Regions from separate parts of the Massilia sp. CFBP9012 genome, predicted to be linked through region 4. Evidence: predicted binding sites of a transcription regulator. Region 4 holds the regulator's gene; each other region holds the start of a gene.
What was found. The regulator LexA, encoded in region 4, represses DNA repair genes until DNA is damaged. The targets are predictions, from matches to a motif close to ACTGTATNNNNATACAGT.
Positions count from the first base shown of each region.

Region 1: the regulator LexA is predicted to act here: its motif matches at 1,968-1,985, upstream of imuA (translesion DNA synthesis-associated protein ImuA).
Region 2: the regulator LexA is predicted to act here: its motif matches at 2,202-2,219, upstream of recA (recombinase RecA).
Region 3: the regulator LexA is predicted to act here: its motif matches at 3,236-3,253, upstream of SOM61_RS25725 (error-prone DNA polymerase).

Region 1 is NZ_JAXCWM010000023.1:2,983-8,064, reverse strand. It holds gene SOM61_RS25630 (Y-family DNA polymerase) at 1-1,308, opposite strand, end outside; gene imuA (translesion DNA synthesis-associated protein ImuA) at 1,238-1,945, opposite strand; gene SOM61_RS25620 (DUF2955 domain-containing protein) at 2,080-3,087, opposite strand; gene SOM61_RS25615 (HlyD family secretion protein) at 3,090-4,262, opposite strand; gene SOM61_RS25610 (efflux transporter outer membrane subunit) at 4,259-5,082, opposite strand, start outside.
Region 2 is NZ_JAXCWM010000005.1:205,553-210,634, reverse strand. It holds gene recX (recombination regulator RecX) at 511-975, opposite strand; gene recA (recombinase RecA) at 1,063-2,139, opposite strand; gene SOM61_RS10010 (response regulator transcription factor) at 2,478-3,212, shown strand; gene SOM61_RS10005 (sensor histidine kinase) at 3,209-4,780, shown strand; gene SOM61_RS10000 (DUF4212 domain-containing protein) at 4,758-5,075, shown strand; gene SOM61_RS09995 (sodium:solute symporter family protein) at 5,072-5,082, shown strand, end outside.
Region 3 is NZ_JAXCWM010000023.1:28,890-33,971, forward strand. It holds gene SOM61_RS25710 (protein kinase domain-containing protein) at 1-216, opposite strand, end outside; gene SOM61_RS25715 (hypothetical protein) at 534-2,675, shown strand; gene SOM61_RS25720 (hypothetical protein) at 2,709-3,068, opposite strand; gene SOM61_RS25725 (error-prone DNA polymerase) at 3,279-5,082, shown strand, end outside.
Region 4 is NZ_JAXCWM010000002.1:37,324-42,405, forward strand. It holds gene SOM61_RS02840 (replicative DNA helicase) at 1-328, opposite strand, end outside; gene rplI (50S ribosomal protein L9) at 438-890, opposite strand; gene rpsR (30S ribosomal protein S18) at 922-1,212, opposite strand; gene priB (primosomal replication protein N) at 1,242-1,532, opposite strand; gene rpsF (30S ribosomal protein S6) at 1,575-1,973, opposite strand; gene lexA (transcriptional repressor LexA) at 2,257-2,886, shown strand; gene SOM61_RS02870 (tetratricopeptide repeat protein) at 3,019-3,735, opposite strand; gene SOM61_RS02875 (cystathionine gamma-synthase family protein) at 3,856-5,082, opposite strand, start outside.

The sequences.
Region 1 (5,082 bases), on a different contig from region 4:
CAGGAGCGCGATCGGCTTGGCCAGCAGCCAGCTCGGGCGCGGCAGGCTTTGCACGTCAGGCGGCATCTGCGCCGCGCGCGCGGCGGCGCTCACCTTCTGCTGCACCGGCACCCAGGCGTTGGCGACTTCGGGGCGGTAATCGGCCACCGGCAGCGCCTGCAAGACATTGTCTGCTCCCAGGCGCGCCACCAGCAGCTCGATCATGCGCATCCGGTCTTCTTCGGTGCCGCCGGGATCGGGGAATAGCGAATCGGTCGGCGGCGCCATTGCCTGCAATTGCTGCGCCTCCAGCCCGATGCCGATCACGGGCGCCTCGAGTTCGAGCTTGGCCAGGCGCTCGCGCAGCAGGCGCAGCAGGTGCTCGTCGCGCCAGGTGGGTTCGGCCAGCGCCACCTCGATCAGGGTCGGTGGACGCGCCATGCGGCCGCGCTCGTGGTCGAGCGACAGCTGGATGCGTTCGACCGCCAGTTGGCGCGCGCACAGCCAGCCCGTCATCTGCAGCACCAGGCGGTGGGCGCCGGCCAGCAGCAGGTCGGCCTGTTCGAGCCGGTCGAACAATTCGAGCCGCGCATGGAAGCGTTCTGGTGGCGTGACCCACTGGAACAATTCGGCGTTCAGGCCATAGGCGGCGTCCAGTATGTCGAGCAAGGCGCGCCCGCAGCGCCGCTGCAGGCCGGGTCGCGGCAGGCGCCGCAGCTCGTCCAGGCGGCGGCAGCCGATGCCCTCGAACCAGCTGGCGAACGGCCGCGCCGGCGGCAGCAGGCCCACCGGCAAGCAGTCGAGGCGCCGCACCAGCGAATCCATCGTGAGGGCGCGACCCGCATTGCGGCGCGCCAGCAGCCAGGCCCCGCGCGCGGTGGGCGCGCAGGCGATGCAGGCCGTGAAGCCGAGCGCCGCCATATTGGCGCGAATGCGCTCGCACAGGCGCCGGATGCCGCCGAACAGGCGCAGGCTGGCGCCGATATCGAGCAGCAGCGTCGCTTCCTCGGCCAGCGCCACCTGCGGCGTGTACTGGAGCATGGTCATCGCCACCGCGCCCATGGCGTCGGCTTCGCGCTCATGGCTGCGCAGTTCGATACGCGCCTCGGGCATCAGCATCAGCACGCCGCCGCGGCGCATGCCGATCTGCACGCCGGCAGCACGCGCTGCCGGCGACAGCGCCATCACCCGTTCCTGCTCGAGGATGACGTTGCCAGGGTCCGGGCGGCCAGCAGCGCCGCCGGCCTCGCCCGCCGATTCACTGCACCAGCGTGGGCTGAAGACCTCGAGCGGTAGCTGGGGCAAATACAGGCCGATCCAGAGGCGCATGGCGTTGCAATAGTGAAGATCCAAGAGGAAGGAACAGCGGCGCCTCGCGCTGCGGTCCCCGACGTTTGACGAAGTCGATATTCATGCCGCCGGCCGCCGGCCGCAGCGCAAGACGCAAAGGCGCGGGGGATGCATCTTGCGCCGCCGCCAGCGGGCGGAGCATGAAAAACAGCGTTTCGCCGCCTTGCGCCGCCAAGTGCAGGCGGCGCAGATTGTCGTTACGCATATGGTTGGCCCAGAACAACAAAGCACCGCAACTGCCGCTACGCAACACCTGCTCGGCCGCCCACAGCGCGTCCGCGGTGCGCGTCGTGCGCAGCCACAGCAACTGCGATGGTTCCAGGCCGAGCGCGGCAAGCGCCAGGGCCTGGGGTGGATGGGGCGGCTGCAGCAGCACGATGCGGCGCTCGGCGCAGGCGGCCAGGGCCGGCCGCAGCAGGCGCAGCTCGCCGATGCCGGGCTGCTGCAAGTGCAGGTCGACCAGGGTGCCGCCGGGCCAGCCGCCGCCGGGAAGCTGACCCGAGAGCGTTGGATGGCCGGTATCGATGCAGCGCGTATCGGCATGAGCCAGCTGCGACGCGCGCCACAGCGATGGGTGCACTGCCTCGGGTGCGGCAAGGATGGCTGAGTGGTTCATAGTTCAGGCTTATCGGACAAATACTGTATAAACGTACAGTACTCGCTGAAGTCGCGTTTTGCAAGACCTATTCATTTTGGCTATACCAATTGGGTCACTGGTATTGACTAAAATTAAACATCTTCGCCTGCCTACTACGCCATTGACCTTGACGCGCGCCACCCTTCCAGCACCCACACGACGGCCCAGGCATACAGCGCAAGCGCGACGAACAGGGTCACCCGCACGAGCGAGGCGTGGCCGACATCCTTCCCTACCACGCTATCCTCGATAGCCGGCCCCAGCAGGATCAGCATGGTCACCAGGGCATTGCTCCAGAACGAGGGTGGCAGCGACGAGGACTTGAGGCCGAACAGCCGGGCCCCGCTCCAGAGCGCGGCTGCGGCCATCCACAGCACCAGCATCCACAGGGTCGGCAACAAGGCCAGGCCGAACCAGGCCAGGGTCGCCATGCCCGCGCCGGCCAGGGTCGACCCCACCAGTACCCGCCCCGCCACGCGGGCGCCGGTGGAGCCGGCCTGCTGGCCCAGCAGCACCGACTTGATGATGGCGGACAGATAGAAAGCCGGGTGGATCAGGGCCATCACCAGCACCGGCATGACCACCAGCGCGGCCTGCGCGGCGCGCCATCTGGCCGCGTGCGCGGCAACGGCGGGGGGCGCCGGCCTGGTAACGGACTCCGCCTCATCCGGGAACAAGGCATGCGACAGGCTGCCGACCAGCACGCCGACAAAAAGCCCCAGCGCGATGGCGGTGCTGATCGCTGGCACCAGGGCCTGGTCGACCACGCCGGCCACCGGAACCAGGGTGAAGGCAATCGCCACGATATTCGCCAGCGGGCTGCCGCTTTGCAGGCCGACGAAGAACACCGCGTACAGCAGCAGCGCCGTCAGCACCAGCGCGACGCTGGCGTAATGCTCCAGCAGCGGCACCATCAGCACGCCGGCCGCCAGCACCACGGCGACCAGCAGGGCCACCACCAGGCCCTTGAGCAAGGGCATCGGCGGCCCTGGCTTGCTCAGCAACAGCACGGTCATGACACACAGCACGAACGGCGACGGCAGCGCCAGGCCATAAGCGAGCAGCACGGCCAGCGCCAGGCCGATCGCCAGCCGCAACACCGCCTTGTCAGCGCGCTCCATCGTCAATAAAGATAAGAAAGGTAGCTCATCAGGCGGATGAAGACGGCGCCCAGCCAGTTCATCAGGCCGTAGTCGTCCGTATACACCAGCACGTCGGCCTGCCCACCGATCCTGGCCGCGCGCAGCTGCGCCCGTTCGGAAGGGTCGAATTCCACGGCGACCGGGAAGCGCTGCGCCTGACGCAGCCAATCGCGGCTGTTGTCGATCTCGGGCAAGGTGCCGGCCTGGGACTGCCGGCCAGAATTGACCCCGCTGCCCACGCTGCGCACCCGCCCTTTCAGGACCTTGCCCGGCACGACATCGAGCACGATGGCGACCTCGTCGCCCGGCGCGATATTGCCGAGGTTATTCTCGGTCATGTCGGCACTGATCCAGAGGTCATGGACGGCGATCAGGGTCATCGCCGCCGAACCGGCCTGCACGACCTGGCCGACATCGGTGCGCAAGTCGGTCACCCGGCCGCGTGCGGGTGCGGTCACGGCGGTGCGCTCGAGATCGAGTTCGGCCTTCTCGACCGCCGCGCGGGCGCTGAGCAGTTGCGCGTTGCGCTCTCCCTGCTCGCCGGCCGCCTCCTCGGCGCGGCGCAACTCCGCCTGGGCGGCGATTTCCTGGCTGCGCGCCGTGGCCAGCGAAGCGCGCGCATTCTGCACCCGGCGGATCGACAGCGCGCCAGGATCTTCGGCAAAGATCTGCTCCATCCGGCCCGCATCCTGACGGGCGAACACATGCATGGCCTTGGCGGCCTGCAGCGCCGCCCCGGCCGCCTTGACCGCCAGCGCCGAGGCATTGACCGAACGCCGCACCGATTCATAGTCCGCCAGGCTGCGCCGCAGGGCGATGCGGTAGGTGCTGGGGTCGATATGGAACAGGAGTTGTCCCTCCTCCACTTCGTCGTTGTTCTTGACGTAGACCTCGTGCACCATGCCCGTGACTTCGGAGGCCACCGGCACCACGAAGGCCTGCACACGAGCCTGCGAGGTATATGGCGTCAGGCGATCCGCCACCAGATACCAGCCCAGGCTGGCCACGATCAGCGCCAGCACGACGATCAAGCCCAACCGGCTTTTCGTGCCCGGCCGCGCCGGCGCCGGCACGCCAGATGCCGCCGGGACGGGCGTCGGCGCCGCGTCGCCGGGCGGCGCCGACTGTTCCAGCTTGACCGGGTCCGGACTCATGGCCTGCGTCCCCCATCAGGCGCTTGCAGGCCCTCGGCGCCAGGCGCCGGCAAGGGCGCGCGCAGGACGTCCTTCCAGTCGCTGCGCCGCTCCATGACGGCGCGGGTCGCCTCGTCCACGGGCGGGCGGCTCCTGCCCTGCTCCCAGCCGCCGCCCATCGCCTTATAGAGGGCGATCAGGTTCTGCGCCAGACTGCCCTGGCTCGTGGCCAGGAGCTCTTGTTGGCTAAACAGGGAGCGCTGGGAATCGAGCACGCGCTGGAAATCGGTCAAGCCCTCGCGATACTGAAAACTGGCAATATCCAACGAACGCCGGGCGGCCTTGACACCATCCACCAGCAGCACGATCTGCGCGCCCGTCCGGGCAAAGCCGGCGGCCGCATCGTCGACCTCGCGCGCCGCATTCAGCACCGCCCCCTGGTACTGCTCATAGAGCTGCTGGAAGCGGGCGTCCTGCACCAGCACGCCGTTGCTCAGCCGGCCATGGTCGAACACATTCCACAGCAGGCCCGAGCCGAGCGCCCAGTTCAGCACCCGCGGCGCCCCATCCAGCGAGGTAGCCGACAGGCCCACCGATCCCAGCAGTGAGATCGAGGGATAAAGCTCGGCCGCGCTCACGCCGATCAGGGCGGACTGGGCGGCAAGCTGCATCTCGACCGCCCGCACATCGGGCCGGCGCCGCAGCAGATCGGCGGGCAGTTCGGTAATCAGGCCGGCAGGCAGCCTGGTCATCGTGTGCAGGCCGTCCTCCTTCGCCTTCATCTCGGGGAGCGGGCCGGGCGCGCGCGCCAGCAGGATACTCAAGGCATTCTGGGCCTGGC
Region 2 (5,082 bases), on a different contig from region 4:
AGTGATGCAGCCGGTGTGCTTTGTGCACGTCACCGCAGCTTCTGCGGCGACAACCGCTCATGCGGCGCTGCTTAAACCCGCAAAGTTTAGCACAGCGTCCACAGCGGCGCATGGGAAAGAAAGGTCGCTAAGGGATACTACGAGGAGATGAAGGGACTTCGAGACAATATGACGGCGCGTTTGTCGCTTATATTATTCACCTGTCTTTAATGAACGCCGCCACCCCATTCACAATATGAATATAAGATATGTATTTGGGATAGGATCAGTGGATGACCTGGATGGCCAGGCGAGAAAAAGCGCCAGCGTGCAGCGCCATCACCCGTTGAGGAATATGCCTTGGGCATATCGGGAATGACGCTCCACGCTGGCGCCTGGAGAGAGTGTGTCCGCTGATCATTGTCAAGGACATCGTGCCCCTGGAGGCACGGCGTAATGACGCACATTGATGACGCACATTGTAGTCGAACGCGTGGACGGAAACCCGTCCACCCTACGCCAGGGCGGCCCTTACTCTGGCAGCTCGTCGTCCGCGGGGCTACCCTGCATCGCCACCCGCGCAGCACGCTGGGAAAACCCGCGCTGCAACAGAAAGCGCATCTGCTTGGCGCGCATCGCCGCGTCGGTGGCGACGGTGCCGAACTTGCGCTGCCAGACTTCGACGGCGCGCGCGGTCTCGCTGTCGGACAGCCCGGCCTTGATCTCGACCAGCGCATCGCCGGTGACGCCATGGCTTTGCAGCTCGGCCACCACACGGCTATTGCCGTAGCGGCTGGCCTTACGGTTGATCAGGGATTCGGCGAAACGTTCCTGCGACAGCCAGTTATTCTTTTCAAGAAAATCCAGAAGGGCGTCGACGTCGTCGTCTTCCTGGGCATACTTGGCCAGCTTGCGCCGCAATTCGAACCGGCTGTGCTCGCGCTGCGACAGATAGCGCAGCGCGCGCGCCTTGAGGCTCAGTGCCGGTGCTGGCATGCGGACACCATCGTCGACAACATGGCGCGGACGGACGGGCAGTAGGCACCCAAGGCGCTACCCTGCCGCGCCGTCCTCGCCAGACGATTATTCACCAACAGCCTGCAGCTTCGGCTTGTCGTCGCCACCGGCTGCTGCCGGCGGCAGTTCGCGCACGCCCAGGGCGGCACGGACCTTGTTCTCGATCTCACGCGCCAGGGCTGGACGATCCACCAGGAACTGACGGGCATTATCCTTGCCCTGGCCGATACGCTCGCCGTTATAGCTGTACCACGAGCCCGACTTCTCGACGATCTTGTTGTCGGCGCCCAGATCCAGGATTTCGCCTTCGCGCGAGGTGCCTGCTCCGTACAGGATGTCGAAGTGGGCCTCTTTGAACGGTGGCGCGATCTTGTTCTTGACGACCTTGACCTTGGTTTCGTTACCGATCACTTCGTCGCCCGACTTGATCGAGCCGGTACGACGGATGTCCAGGCGCACGGAGGCGTAGAACTTCAGTGCGTTACCGCCAGTGGTCGTCTCTGGGCTGCCGAACATGACGCCGATCTTCATGCGGATCTGGTTAATGAAGATCACCAGCGTGTTGGTGCGGTTGATCGAACCGGTGAGCTTGCGCAGCGCTTGCGACATCAGGCGCGCCTGCAGGCCCGGCAGCGAGTCGCCCATATCGCCTTCGATCTCGGCGCGCGGGGTCAGTGCCGCCACCGAGTCGATGACCACCAGGTCGACGCTGCCCGAACGCACCAGTGCGTCGGTGATCTCAAGGGCCTGCTCGCCGGTGTCGGGCTGCGAGATCAGCAGATCGCTCAGGTTGATGCCCAGTTTTTGGGCATAGGTCACGTCGAGTGCGTGCTCGGCGTCGATGAAGGCGCAGGTGCCACCCAGTTTTTGCATCTGGGCGATGGTCTGCAGCGTCAGGGTGGTTTTACCCGACGATTCAGGGCCGTAGATCTCGACGATACGGCCGCGTGGCAGGCCGCCGACGCCCAGGGCGATGTCGAGGCCCAGCGAGCCGGTGGAAACAGTCTGCACTTCTTCGACCGGCGCATTGGCATCCATGCGCATGACCGAGCCCTTGCCGAACTGCTTTTCGATTTGCGCCAGGGCGGCTGCCAGCGCCTTGCCCTTTTCAGCGGCGTTCAATGCGGATTTTTTGTCGTCCATGGTGTACTTTCAATCGTGGAGTAGGCAAGGTGTGGGCGCGCACGCGCACTTCAATAGCCACTACTGTATAAAAATCCAGTGGTTTTTGCAAGCACTAATACGTGACCATTTTGTCAATAAATGGGGTGAGGCTCGCATTGTTGCGACAAATCAAACACAATAGGACCTGGAACGTGACTACGTGTCCACTGTCCCATGCACGTCGTTCCCGCGAAGGCGGGAACCCCAGGCCGCCGCAATGCCAGCACGTATAAGGCAGCGGCACGCACGCAAACTTGGGTCCCCGCCTGCGCGGGGGCGACGAGCGAGAGTCAACAAGCAAATAACGAGGTGCCACCATGCGAATTCTGCTCGCCGAAGATGATAGCGTACTTGCCGACGGCCTGACGCGCTCCCTGCGCCAGTCCGGCTACGCCATCGATTACGTCAAGAACGGTCAGGATGCCGACACCGCCCTCTCCACCCAGGAGTTCGACCTGCTCATCCTCGACCTCGGCCTGCCGAAGATGTCGGGGCTCGAAGTGCTGCGCCGCCTGCGCGCCCGCGCCTCGCTGCTGCCGGTCCTGATCCTCACCGCCGCCGATTCCGTCGAGCAGCGCGTGGAAGGCCTCGACCTGGGCGCCGACGACTACATGGCCAAGCCGTTCGCCCTGTCCGAACTCGAGGCGCGGGTGCGCGCCCTCACCCGCCGCGGCGCCGGCGGCGGCCCGGCCGTGGTGCGCCACGGCCCACTGGTCTACGACCAGGTCGGCCGCAGCGCCTACATCAACGAGCAGATGCTCGACCTGTCGGCGCGCGAACTCGGCCTGCTCGAGGTGCTGCTGGCGCGCACCGGCCGCTTGGTATCCAAAGAACAATTGGTCGACCATCTGTGCGAATGGGGCGAAGAAGTCTCCAACAACGCGATCGAGGTCTACGTGCACCGCCTGCGCAAGAAGATCGAAGTCGGCGGCGTGCGCATCGCCACCGTGCGCGGCCTGGGCTACTGCCTCGAGAAATTCTCCGAGGCCGCGGCGAGCGCCTCCGCTGAACGCGCAGCAGCAACGGCATCGGCAACCGTCGCCGACAGGTGAACGAACGCGACGCCGGCTTCACGGCCGGGACTGAGTACACTCCGGCCACGACGGCCGAGCCGACCTACATCCCGCCGAATCCCGAGCCGGACGAGAACATCCGGCACTCGCTGTTCGGCGAGATCCTCGACTGGATGCTGGCCCCGCTGCTATTGCTGTGGCCGATGAGCATCGCCATCACCTATCTCGTCGCCAAGTCGATCGCCAACCAGCCCTTCGACGACGCGCTCGAAGACCGGGTCACGGTGCTGAGCCAGCAGATTCGCAACGTGGGCGGCAAGGCCGCCGGCCAGTTGCATCCGTCCGGCCGCGACATCCTGCGCGCCGACGACGTCGACAGCGTCTATTACCTGCTGGCCGGGCCCGATGGCGAGCTGCTGGACGGCGACCGCGACCTGCCGCGTCCGCGCCTGAACGCGGCCGACGAGCACGCACGCAGTGGCGCGGTCGAGTTCCGCAACGACAGCATCCACGGCACGCCGATCCGGGTCGCCTACACCTATATCAATCTCGACCCGCTGCACGAACGCTCCCCGCAGCCGCCGCTCGAACCGCCGCTGGCTTTGGTGCAGGTGGCCGAGACGCTCGATAAACGGGCGCACCTGGCGGGCGAAATCATCAAGGGCGTGATCCTGCCCCAGTTCATCATCCTGCCGGTGATCCTGGCCCTGGTGTGGTTCGCGCTGTCGCGCGGCCTGACCCCGCTGGCCGAGCTGCAGCAGCGCATCCGCGCGCGGCCCCAGGACGACCTGTCGCCGATCGATCCGCGCCAGGTGCCGGAAGAGATCTCGCCGCTGGTCGGCTCCTTCAACGACATGCTCGAGCGCCTGGGCGAATCGATGGCGATGCAGAAGCGCTTCATCGCCGACGCCGCGCACCAGATGAAGACCCCGCTGGCCGGCATGCGCATGCAGTCCGAACTGGCCCTGCGCCAGCTCGACCCGGCCGAGATCCACCGCTCGCTGGAACAGCTGGCCAAGAGTTCGGAATCGGCCACGCGCCTGGTGAACCAGCTGCTGGCGCTGGCGCGCGCCGAAAACCAGCCGCAGGCCGGCCTGGCCTTCGCCGGGATCGACTTGCCGGTGCTCGCGCGCGAGACGGTGCGCGACTGGGTGCAAGCCTCGTTCGCGGGCGAGATCGACCTGGGCTTCGAACCGCCGGCCGCCGACGAAGGCCCGGTCGTCATCGCAGGCCAGCCGCTGATGCTGCGCGAACTGCTGTCGAACCTGATCGACAATGCGCTGCGCTACACGCCGGCCGGCGGCAGCGTCACGGTGCGCGTGCGGCGCGACGGCGCCGGCGGACCTGCGCTGCTCGAGGTCGAGGACACCGGCCCCGGCATCGCTCCCAACGAGCGCGAACGCGTGTTCGAGCGCTTCTACCGCATCCTGGGCAGCAATACCCAGGGCAGCGGCCTGGGCCTGGCGATCGTGCGCGAGATCGCGCGCCAGCACGGCGCCGAGATCGACATCTTCAACAACCCGCGCTGCCAGTCCAAGCGCTTCCCGGGCTGCCTGTTCCGCCTGACCTTCCCTCCCCCGCTCCATGAACCCGACGCCGCCCCCTGATCCCCACCATGACGAAGCGGCACGCCGCCGCGCCGCCAACGCCACGCACTGGGAACGCACCCGCAAGATGACCCTGCTGCTGCTGGCGCTGTGGCTGGCGACCGGCTTCGGCACCGTGTTCTTCGCGCGCGAGCTGGCGCGCTTCGAGGTGTTCGGCTGGCCCCTGTCGTTCTATATGGCGGCGCAAGGCGCCTCGCTGGTGTCGCTGGCCATCATCGGCTTCTATGCCTGGCGCATGCGCCGGATCGATCGCGACGCCGCCGCGCAGGCCGCGGCCGGGGCGGAGCCACGATGAGCGGCAA
Region 3 (5,082 bases), on a different contig from region 4:
AGGATGCCGCAGCGATGCCGCCAGGCGCGCCTCTTGCAGCAGATTATCCGGCTGGTCGCGCACTAGGTCAGGCTTCAGGCGCTTGATGGCAACGGTGCGCTGCAGCGCCGGATCCCACGCCTCATGCACGTCGCCGAAACCGCCATTGCCAAGCAGCTTACCGAGGCGATATCGCTCGGTACTGGGAGTGGCAATCAGGTCAGGCGATGAAGTCATTTGCGGCTCGTTTGGTCGGCGCAGGCGCCGTAAATACTACAGGAAAAGAAACTTGCCGAATGCACATTCTTAACTTCGATTCAGGCAACCAGCGTGTCAACTTCCTCGTTGACATGTAAAAACACCCGTTGTTTTACACCCAACAGGCATAAATAGTCGACTAAATCCTTGATTTTGTTGCTTTGACGCCATGTTTCAGGGTGGCACGGAGCTTGCAAACTATTGCGTACCACGAGGGAAGACGTAACGAAGATCGTCGCGCCTGCCATCGCAATTGTCGCAAAGCATGTTATTCATTCCGGAAAGAAGATTCAAGTATGGCTACCCAAAGCACAGGCGTTCTGCAGATTGTTGGCGCGGCTTATGGACTCAAGCAAGTCACCGCGCAGGTCATCAAGCAAGTCAACCGTCAGGCTTTTCCAGAGACCCTGTCTGTTTTGGCAAGTAACCAGACGTTCGGCGACACCTGGGTTGGTCACGAAAAGACGCTGACCGTCGTCTATCGCTATGACGGCGGCCCGACGTTCGTGGCTACTGCTTCGGAAGGCCAGACGCTGAACATCGGCGCCCAGCAGTTCGAGCAATCTATCCGGGCTCCTGCTCCAGCGCCGCAAGACAACACCGCCCAGCCGGTACTGACCGTGTGGGGCGCCAGCTTCGGCTGCTCCGACGTGAGTGCGACGGTACGCAACCTGGCCGACCACTCGGCTGGAACCTTGTCCCTGGTCGCCGACAGCGCCACCCTCGGCGAGGACGGCAAAGGCAAGCGCAACACCTTCGTCATCGTGGCCAGCTATTGCGGCCAGATTCCATTCATCGACATCGTTGTTGAGGGCAATCCCTATGCGCTCAGCTACCGTCCACCGCTGCACATCCTGAGCGCATTCTATGGCCTGAAGGACGTCACCGACATCGTCCGCGCCAGTGTGAGCCGGCGCAGGCTGTCCGTCGCCGCATCGAGCAGCGTGTTCGGCGATGGCTGGCCGGCGATGCGCAAGACCCTGCACGTGGTCTACCAGTACGCCGACCGCAAGCCGCAAATGGCCGCGACGACCGAGAATCAGACCCTGCACATCGACTACGATCCGACCGCACCCGCCGGCCAGGCGTCGCTCGACCCACGCGCCCTGAACATCATCGCCGCCGCCTACGGACCGGTCGACGTCACGGAAAAGGTTGCCGCGCTGGTGGAGAATGGAAGCCTGTCGTTCACGGCCGACAGCCTGACCTTCGGCGATACCTGGCCAGCCGCCGTCAAGTCGTTCTCGATGGTCTATAGCTGGGGCGTAGCGGGGGTATCGAGCGTCAACGTGCCTGAAGATACGCCGGTCTCGATCACCCAGCCCGAGCCAACGTTCACCACCGACAGAAACTTCGTTTCGCTGGCCGGAGCGCTCGCTGCCGGCGACGAGATCAAGCTCCAGACCGCGGCAGGCGGTTACTGGTCGATCGCTGCCGACGGCCAGATCACGGCGCTCGGAACCTCGAGCGATGCGGCCGAGGTGTTCACCATCGGCGTGCCCGAGGCCCAGGATGCACCCGCGATCACCTTGCAATGCCGTGACGGCAGCTACGTCAGCGTTGATAGCGACGGCACCTTGCGCGCGGGTGGCAGCGCGCAGGACGCGATCCAGTTGATGGCATCGCTCCAGGCCAATGGCGCCATCAATATCGGCGTCGTCGGTGGAGCGGGAGCGCCGTTCATCGCGGTGACTGCAAGCGGCGCCATCGCGGTGGACGGCAGCTACGACACCAATTTTTCCACCTGCTTCAACCTGCTGCTGAACCCCACACGGGCCGGCAATGCCAGCCATTTGCAAGCCTTCGCCAGCGCGACGATGCTGGATGGACCGGTCGACATGAAGCTGGTGAAAGTGGTGTGGAAGCTCACTGGCGGCTGCTTTCTGGCGGCCGGCCTTGGTCGGCTCCTCGGCGACCAGCAGCAGATCGGCCTCGCCTTGTACCGCTTTCTGCGGCGCTATCCTGGCGTGATGAACAAGATCGCGATCCTGATCGCGACCATCGACTGCAACCGCGCAATGCCGGCGAGCGCCTTGCTTGGCGTGCTCAAGGCGATCCACGAGGCCGGCATCCTCATGCCGGTGCTGCGGATGACGCTTGCGACGACTGGATGGATGGGGATTTCGTGGGCCATCGTCACGGTCCTGACGAAAGTGCAGGGCGGCGTTACGAGTGCCAGTGCGACGGCAGGGGGCGAACTGGGCGAGAGCTTCTCCGACTGGGCTTACGAGACCACGATGGACATGCTCGACTACATCAATTCCACGGGCGGCACTGCCTTGATGCTTGCATATGAGCGAATGGCCTGTGCGGATCAGCCGGTATTGCGCCGCGCGCAAGGTGGTGGTTTGTCCAGCCTGCGCGCGCGGATGGGGCCGCAAGACATCACTGGCTCTTCGTTTGGTCCAATGCCGCGGCCCTTTCCGACACATGTGTAAGGCGTAATTTTCGGATGAAGTAATGTCCGAAGGCTACATTGGAGGATCCATGCCGTTTGATATTTCGGCCTCAGGGAAGTTAGAAATATTCATCGAAGGATTAACTTCCCAGTCAACTTCGATTTCAGGATCGATGACGTTGGGATCGGGTGGGTTCGTGCCATTCCCGACTTCGCCTTCGGGATCGCTATAGGCAACTACGACCAAGCGTTCACCATTCACCGCTCCTACATGCTGCGGAACGACCAAAGCATCCTGCGCCATCGCCGTCGTCATACCCAAAGCCATACCGCCTAAACAAATCGCCCGAATCAAGCGGGCTAAAAGTTTCGCCACCATGTTTTCAAACCTCCCCAGTAAACGCGGAAATTTTCCGTAGAGAAATAGAAACATCCGGTTACTCGAATGTCAATGCAGAAAGGGTATTTCCAACTCCCGGCACAGAAATATCGTTCCGCATCCCCAGTCACCACAAAACACTGCTCACTCCCAACCCACCACATCCCTCATTTCCAAGCCATACCCTCAACTTCCCCAGCCACATCCCCCAGCTCGGTTATACTGTGTTTTTATACAGTATTGGCTGTTTGACAGCCCCCCAGCGTGACCAAGCCTACCCCCACCGCCCAGCCCCCGGCATCCCAGGCCCAGGCGCTGCCCCCCTACGCCGAGTTGTTCTGCCTCTCGAACTTCTCGTTCCTGCAAGGGGCCTCGCACGCCGAGGAGCTGGTCGCGCGCGCGGTGCAACTGGGTTACTTCGCACTGGCCCTCACCGACGAATGCTCGCTGGCCGGCGTCGTGCGCGCCCACGCCGAAGCGAAAGCCGCCAACCTGCCCCTGATCATCGGCGCCCACTTCCACCTCAAAAACCCCGACGGCACTCCAGCCCCCTCCCTGATCCTGCTGGCGCAAAACCGCAACGGCTACGGCAACCTGTCCGAACTGATCACGATCGGCCGCACGCGCAGCGAGAAGGGCACCTACCTGCTCACCCCCGACGACCTGGCCAACCCCACCAAGGAATACGCCCACCTGCAGCACATGCCCGACTGCCTGGCCATCCTGCTGCCGCCATACCCCGGTCACGAAGCCCAGGACGTCGACCGCCTGCACGCCCAGGCCGCGTGGATGGCCACCACCTTCCCGGGCCGCGCCTGGCTCGGCCTCACCCAGCTGCACCGGGCTTTCGACGACGCCCACCGCGCCACGGTGGAAGAGGTAGGCTGGCAGCACGGCCTGCCGATCGTCGCGCTGGGCCACGTCTCCATGCACGTCCGCTCGCGCAAGCCCCTGCAGGACACCCTGAGCGCAACGCGCCTGGGCAAACCGGTGGGCGCCTGCGGCTACGGCCTGGCGCAGAACGCCGAGCAGCACCTGCGCGCGCGCCTGCGCCTGGCCAATATCTATTCGCGCGAGGCGCTGGCCGAGACGGTGCGCATCGCGCGCCTGTGCACCTTCTCGCTCGACGAGCTGCGCTACGAATACCCCGATGAGGTGGTCCCCGAAGGCCACGACGCCAGCAGCTACCTGCGCAGCGAAACCTGGATCGGCGCGCACCGGCGCTTCCGCGACGGCGTGCCGGCCAAGGTGCAGGCCCAGATCGAGTACGAACTCGAACTGATCGCCGACATGGGCTACGAACACTACTTCCTCACCGTCTACGACATCGTGCGCTTCGCGCGCTCGCAACACATCCTGTGCCAGGGCCGCGGATCGGCCGCCAATTCGGCGGTGTGCTACTGCCTCGGCATCACCGAGGTCGATCCGGCCCGCGCCAGCCTGCTATTCGAGCGCTTCATCTCGCGCGAGCGCAACGAGCCGCCCGACATCGACGTCGACTTCGAACACCAGCGGCGCGAAGAAGTCATCCAGTACATCTACAACAAGTACGGCCGCCAGCGCGCGGCGCTGGCCGCGGTGGTGATCAGCTACCGGCCCAAGAGCGCGCTGCGCGACAGCGGGCGGGCGCTCGGCATCGACCTCGCCATCGTCGAGAAGGTGGCCAAGACCCATCACTGGTTCGACAGCCGCGCCGATCTGCTGGGCCGCCTGGCCGAAAGCGGCCTCGATCCCGAGGCGCCGCTGTCGCGCCAGTGGGCGACATTGGCGCAGTCGCTGCTGAACTTCCCGCGCCACCTGTCCCAGCATCCGGGCGGCTTCGTGATCGCCAAGGGTAAACTCTCGCGCCTGGTGCCGATCGAGAACGCGACGATGGCCGACCGCAGCGTCATCCAATGGGACAAGAACGACCTCGAGGAACTGGGCCTGATGAAGGTCGACGTGCTGGCGCTGGGCATGTTGTCGATGATGCGGCGCGGCCTGGAGCTGGTGGGCCAGCGCTATGGCGACGTGTTCGAGATGCAGGACATCCCGCTCGAGGACAGCGCCACTTACGACATGATCTGCC
Region 4 (5,082 bases):
TGGCGGCCGACGGCGTGTTCTGCGCCATCGCGTTCAGGTATTGCAGGCCACCCACCTCCTCGGCCTTGCCGAGCTGGTTGCAGGCTTCGTAGACCGTGATCACGTCGGCCGGCTTGCCGGCGTTGATCAGGCGGACCATCTGTTCGAAGATGATGCGGTGATCGTAACGGTAGAAGTCTTCCGCATGCATGAAGTCGGCGATGCGGTCCCAGGCGGCATTATCGCGCAGCAGGCCGCCGATGACGGACTGCTCTGCTTCGATGGAATGCGGGGGGATGCGCAGGGCTTCGATCTGCGGGTCTGAGGGTGCTGCGTTCATGGGCGGCATTATACCTTCTCCTGTCACACGGCTGTCATAATTGGTGAGTTTCAAAAGCAAAAAAGCCGGGAGAACCCGGCTTTTTTGTGTACTGCTTTTACTTCAGTTCAGCATTCGCTTAGGCAGCTTCGCCCACGACAGCGATGGTGATTTCCGACACGACGTCGGTGTGCAGTGCGACTGCAACCGGGAATTCGCCGGTGGTCTTCAGCGGGCCGGTCGGCAGGCGAACGGCAGCTTTTTCGACCGGGAAACCTTGCTTGCTCAGCGCTTCAGCGATGTCAGCGTTGGTGACCGAACCGAACAGACGGCCGTCGACGCCGGCCTTCTGGCCGATGGTGACGGTCAGGCCGCTCAGCTTGTCGCCTTGGGCTTGGGCGGCTGCCAGTTTCTCGGCGGCTGCTTTTTCCAGTTCGGCGCGCTTGGCTTCGAACTCGGCGACGGCGCCGGCGGTAGCGCGGCGAGCCATCTTTTGTGGGATCAGGAAGTTACGTGCGTAACCGTCCTTGACTTTGACGACGTCGCCCAGGTTGCCGACGTTGAGAACTTTTTCCAACAGAATGATTTGCATGTTTTATCTCCAGGATAGCTGACGTAACCGATTAACCGTGGTGCAGGTCGGTGTACGGCAGCAGCGCCAGGTAGCGGGCGCGCTTGATGGCGGTGTCGACCTGACGCTGGTAGTGCGCCTTGGTGCCGGTCAGACGTGCTGGCATGATCTTGCCGTTTTCCTGGACGAAGTCCTTCAGGGTGTCGACGTCTTTGTAGTCAACCTGCTCAACACCAGCGGCGGTGAAGCGGCAGAATTTCTTGCGCTTGAACAGCGGATTCTGCTGTTTGCGCTTGAGTTTTTCTTTAGCTTTGTTTTTGTCGAACTTTTTACCGAATGCCATTTGAGGCTCCTGTATATCTAAATTGCCGGTTAAGCGGCACTGAAATCAATGATGTGAAACACCAGGGCTTTGCTGTTGCGGTTTTTCCGTGCAAGGAATCCATCGAACCGGTAGCTGGCGCCGAGTTCGGCGCTGCCGAACCTGCCCGAAATCTCGCCCGCGGCGAACGCGGGGACTTCGAACTCGACCAGCCTGTCGATCCCGGCCTCTCTTTGCTGCGAACTGTGCAGCAAGACGGCTGAAACGATCGGCACGCCGGCCGGGGTGTAGCGCAGGACATCACGCTCGGCGATGGTCGCCACGAGCTGGAGCTGGTTCACCCGATTCGACTGCTATGGTTCTACGAAATTCCTGGGAAAAACTTAGGCAGCGGCAGCAGCTGGAGCAGCGGCTGCAGGAGCAGCGGCTTCTGCACGGTGGCTCTTGGCTGCGTCTTCGCGCTGCACCGATTTCATCATCGGCGACGGTGCGGTTTCTGCTTTCTTCATCTTGACGGTCAGATGACGCAGAACGGCATCATTGAACTTGAATGCGGTTTCCAGCTCGACCAGGGTCTCGTTGTCGCATTCGATGTTCAGGCAGATGTAGTGTGCTTTTGGCAGCTTCTGGATCTGGTAAGCCATTTGACGGCGGCCCCAGTCTTCGACGCGATGGATGTTACCGCCGCGGCTGGTCACCGTGGTCTTGTAACGCTCGATCATCGCCGGGACTTGCTCGCTCTGGTCCGGGTGGACGATAAAAACGATTTCATAATGACGCATGCAATACTCCTTGAGGACGTTTTACATAAATGCCCACCTCGGCGTCAAGACGAGTGTGGGAAGGGAACAGCCAGCTAGTATAGCGTGAAATGGGCAAAATGGGAACCTGGCTGTCAAGCGCTTCGTCCGCGCGCCACTCTCACTCGACAATTACCCTTGCAGGAAGCGTATTTTCCGTGTTGCGTGCGCTTTTTTTGCGCTTTTTCGTGTATATCCCTTGCGTATAGCAGAATACTGTACAAAAATACAGTCTATCTCTACCAACCCGTTTCGCAAGATATTTATGCTCAAGCTCACTGCAAGGCAAGAACAGATCCTTAACCTGATCAAGGAAGCGATCGAGAACACGGGTTTCCCTCCGACCCGGGCCGAAATCGCGGCCGAACTGGGCTTCCGCTCGGCCAATGCGGCCGAAGAACACCTGCAAGCCCTGGCGCGCAAGGGTGCGATCGAGATTTCGCCGGGCACCTCGCGCGGCATCCGCCTGGTCGGCGCCAGCGTCGAGCAGATCCCTATGCCGCCGCCCTCCCTGATGTCGCTGCCGCTGGTCGGCCGCGTCGCCGCCGGCAATCCGATCCTCGCGCAAGAGCACGTCGAAGCGACCTATAACGTCGACACCGCGATGTTCGCGGCGCGGCCCGACTTTTTACTCAAGGTAAAAGGCTGGTCGATGCGCGACGCCGGCATCATGGATGGCGACTTTTTGGCGGTCAAGAAGATCGACAGCGCCAAGAACGGCCAGATCGTCGTCGCCCGCCTGGGCGAAGAAGTCACCGTCAAGCGCTACCGCAAGACGGGCGACCTGGTCGAACTGCTGCCCGAGAACCCCGACTTCAAGATCATCGAAGTCACGCCCGACGAAGAGTTCGCGCTCGAGGGTCTGGCGGTGGGGTTGATGCGCAGCTGGAACTGATATAGCCGTCGATCCGTCGTTCCCGCGCAGGCGGGAACCCAAGTCATGTGCGTTGCCAATACGATCTGACGCAGCGTTAGCGCGAGCAACTTGGGTTCCCGCCTTCGCGGGAACGACGTTTATAGGCAGTCTTTACTGCTTGGCCTTGTTGACCACCGCATTGTGCTGGTCCACATACGCTTCGGTCGCGCTGCGCCATGCGGCGAAATCGGCCAATACCATCTTCGAATTGACTTTCGCTCCCTCGGCGATGTTCTGGCGCACCTGCTCCAGGTAGGCGGTCGAGGCGTCGGTTTCCTGCTTGTTCATCAGCTTGGCGATGTCGGGCGGGATGCGCTTGGTCAGCGGCGATTGCGTGTTCAGGTTGGTCACCATCTTGTTGTAGCAATCCTGCCAGCCGGTCACGGCCTTGTTCACGCGCTCGATCTCGTCATTCACCTTCGACACCGGCGGGATGCGCGGCGACGGGCAGCGGTACTCGCCGGCCTGCAGCTCGGCGCCATCGTAGCCCTTGATCCAGTAATCGATCTCGGCGCGGCGTTCGACGCGCTGCTGCATGATCACGAGCGAGTCGGCGGCCACCTTGTTGCCCTTGGCGGCCGACTTTTCAAACAACTCCTTTGCCTTGGCCTCGTCGACCGCGCCGGCCTCGCCATACCAGTACATCTGGCCCAGCTGCTGCTGGGCTTGTGGGTTGCCGGCATTGGCCAGCTTGGTGTACAGCTTGAGCGCGCCCGCAAAGTCTTTTTTCTCGAACAGGGCATTGGCATCCTCGAGCTCGCCGGCGAAGGCGGCGCCACTGAACGCGACAGACACCGCGAGGGACAGGCAGGACAGGAATCGTTTCATGGGCATACCGTAAGGCTGGGCTGGTAAAAGTCCATGATAGCCGTGTTTTACAGCTTGACTCAACCGCAAAAATGACAGGGCCGGCAATTGCCGGCCCTGTCAGGACAGTTTTACCCCGCTTTACGCATCCAGCGCCTGGCGGAAGTCGCCGACCAGGTCATCGGTGTCCTCGATGCCCACCGACACCCGGATCAAGCCTTCCGCGATGCCCATGCTGGCGCGCCGCTCGGGACCCATTTCGAAGAAGATCGTGTGCGCCACCGGAATCACGAGAGTGCGGTTGTCGCCCAGGTTCGAGGCCGGGATCGCCAGTTTGAGGCGGTTCAGGTAGTCGAACGGGTCGATGTCTTGTTTCAGCTCGAAGCTCAACAGCGAGCCGCCGGAGCGGAACAGCGCATCGACGATCGCGTGCTGCGGGTGCGAGGCCAGGCCCGGATAATGCACCGCAGCGACGCGCTCGTCGGCTTCGAGCATCGTCGCCAGGGCCAGCGCATTGGCGCAGGTACGCTCCATGCGCAGGGCCAGCGTCTCGGCGCCGACCGCGATGTGGTGCGCCGCTTCCGGCCCCAGCGCGGCGCCGAAGTCGCGCAGCGCCTTGGCCCGCAGCTGGGCCATGCCTTGCGCACCTGACGCCTGCTTCCTGAAGTTCTGGGCGATGTTCGGATACGCGGCCCAGTCGAACAGGCCGGTATCGGTCAGCGCGCCGCCCAGTGCGATGCCGTGGCCGCCGATCGACTTGGTCAGCGAATTGACCACCAGCCCGGCATGCACGTCTTTCGGACGGAACAGCCAGGGCGTGGTCATCGTGTTGTCGACCACGTACAGGATGCCGCGTGCACGGCACAGTTCGCCGATGCGGGCCAGGTCCGCCACTTGCGTGCGCGGATTGGCGATGGTCTCGACGAACACCAGGCGGGTGTTCGGGGTCAAGGCCGCTTCGACCTGGGCCACGTCGGTGGCATCGACGAAAGCGACGTCGACGCCCTGCCCCGCCACCGTCTGCCACAGGCTGTTGGTGTTCCCGAACAGGAAGCTCGACGACACGATGTGGTCGCCGGCTTTCAACAATGCCTGGAACAGCGCGCCGATCGCCGCCATGCCGGTGCCGAAGCACAGGGTGGCGACGCCGTCTTCCATCTTGCTGATCTTGTCTTCCAGGGCCGACACCGTCGGGTTGCCCTGGCGGCCGTAGCGAAAGCCCGGCTCCTTGCCCTGGAACACCGACGCCAGCTGGCGCGCGTCGGCATAACCGAAGGCGACCGAGGTGTGCACCGGCTTGTGCAGCGAACCCTGCTCGATCGTCTTGCGACGATCGTTGTGCAGGATGGTGGTGGTGAAGCCGTAGCG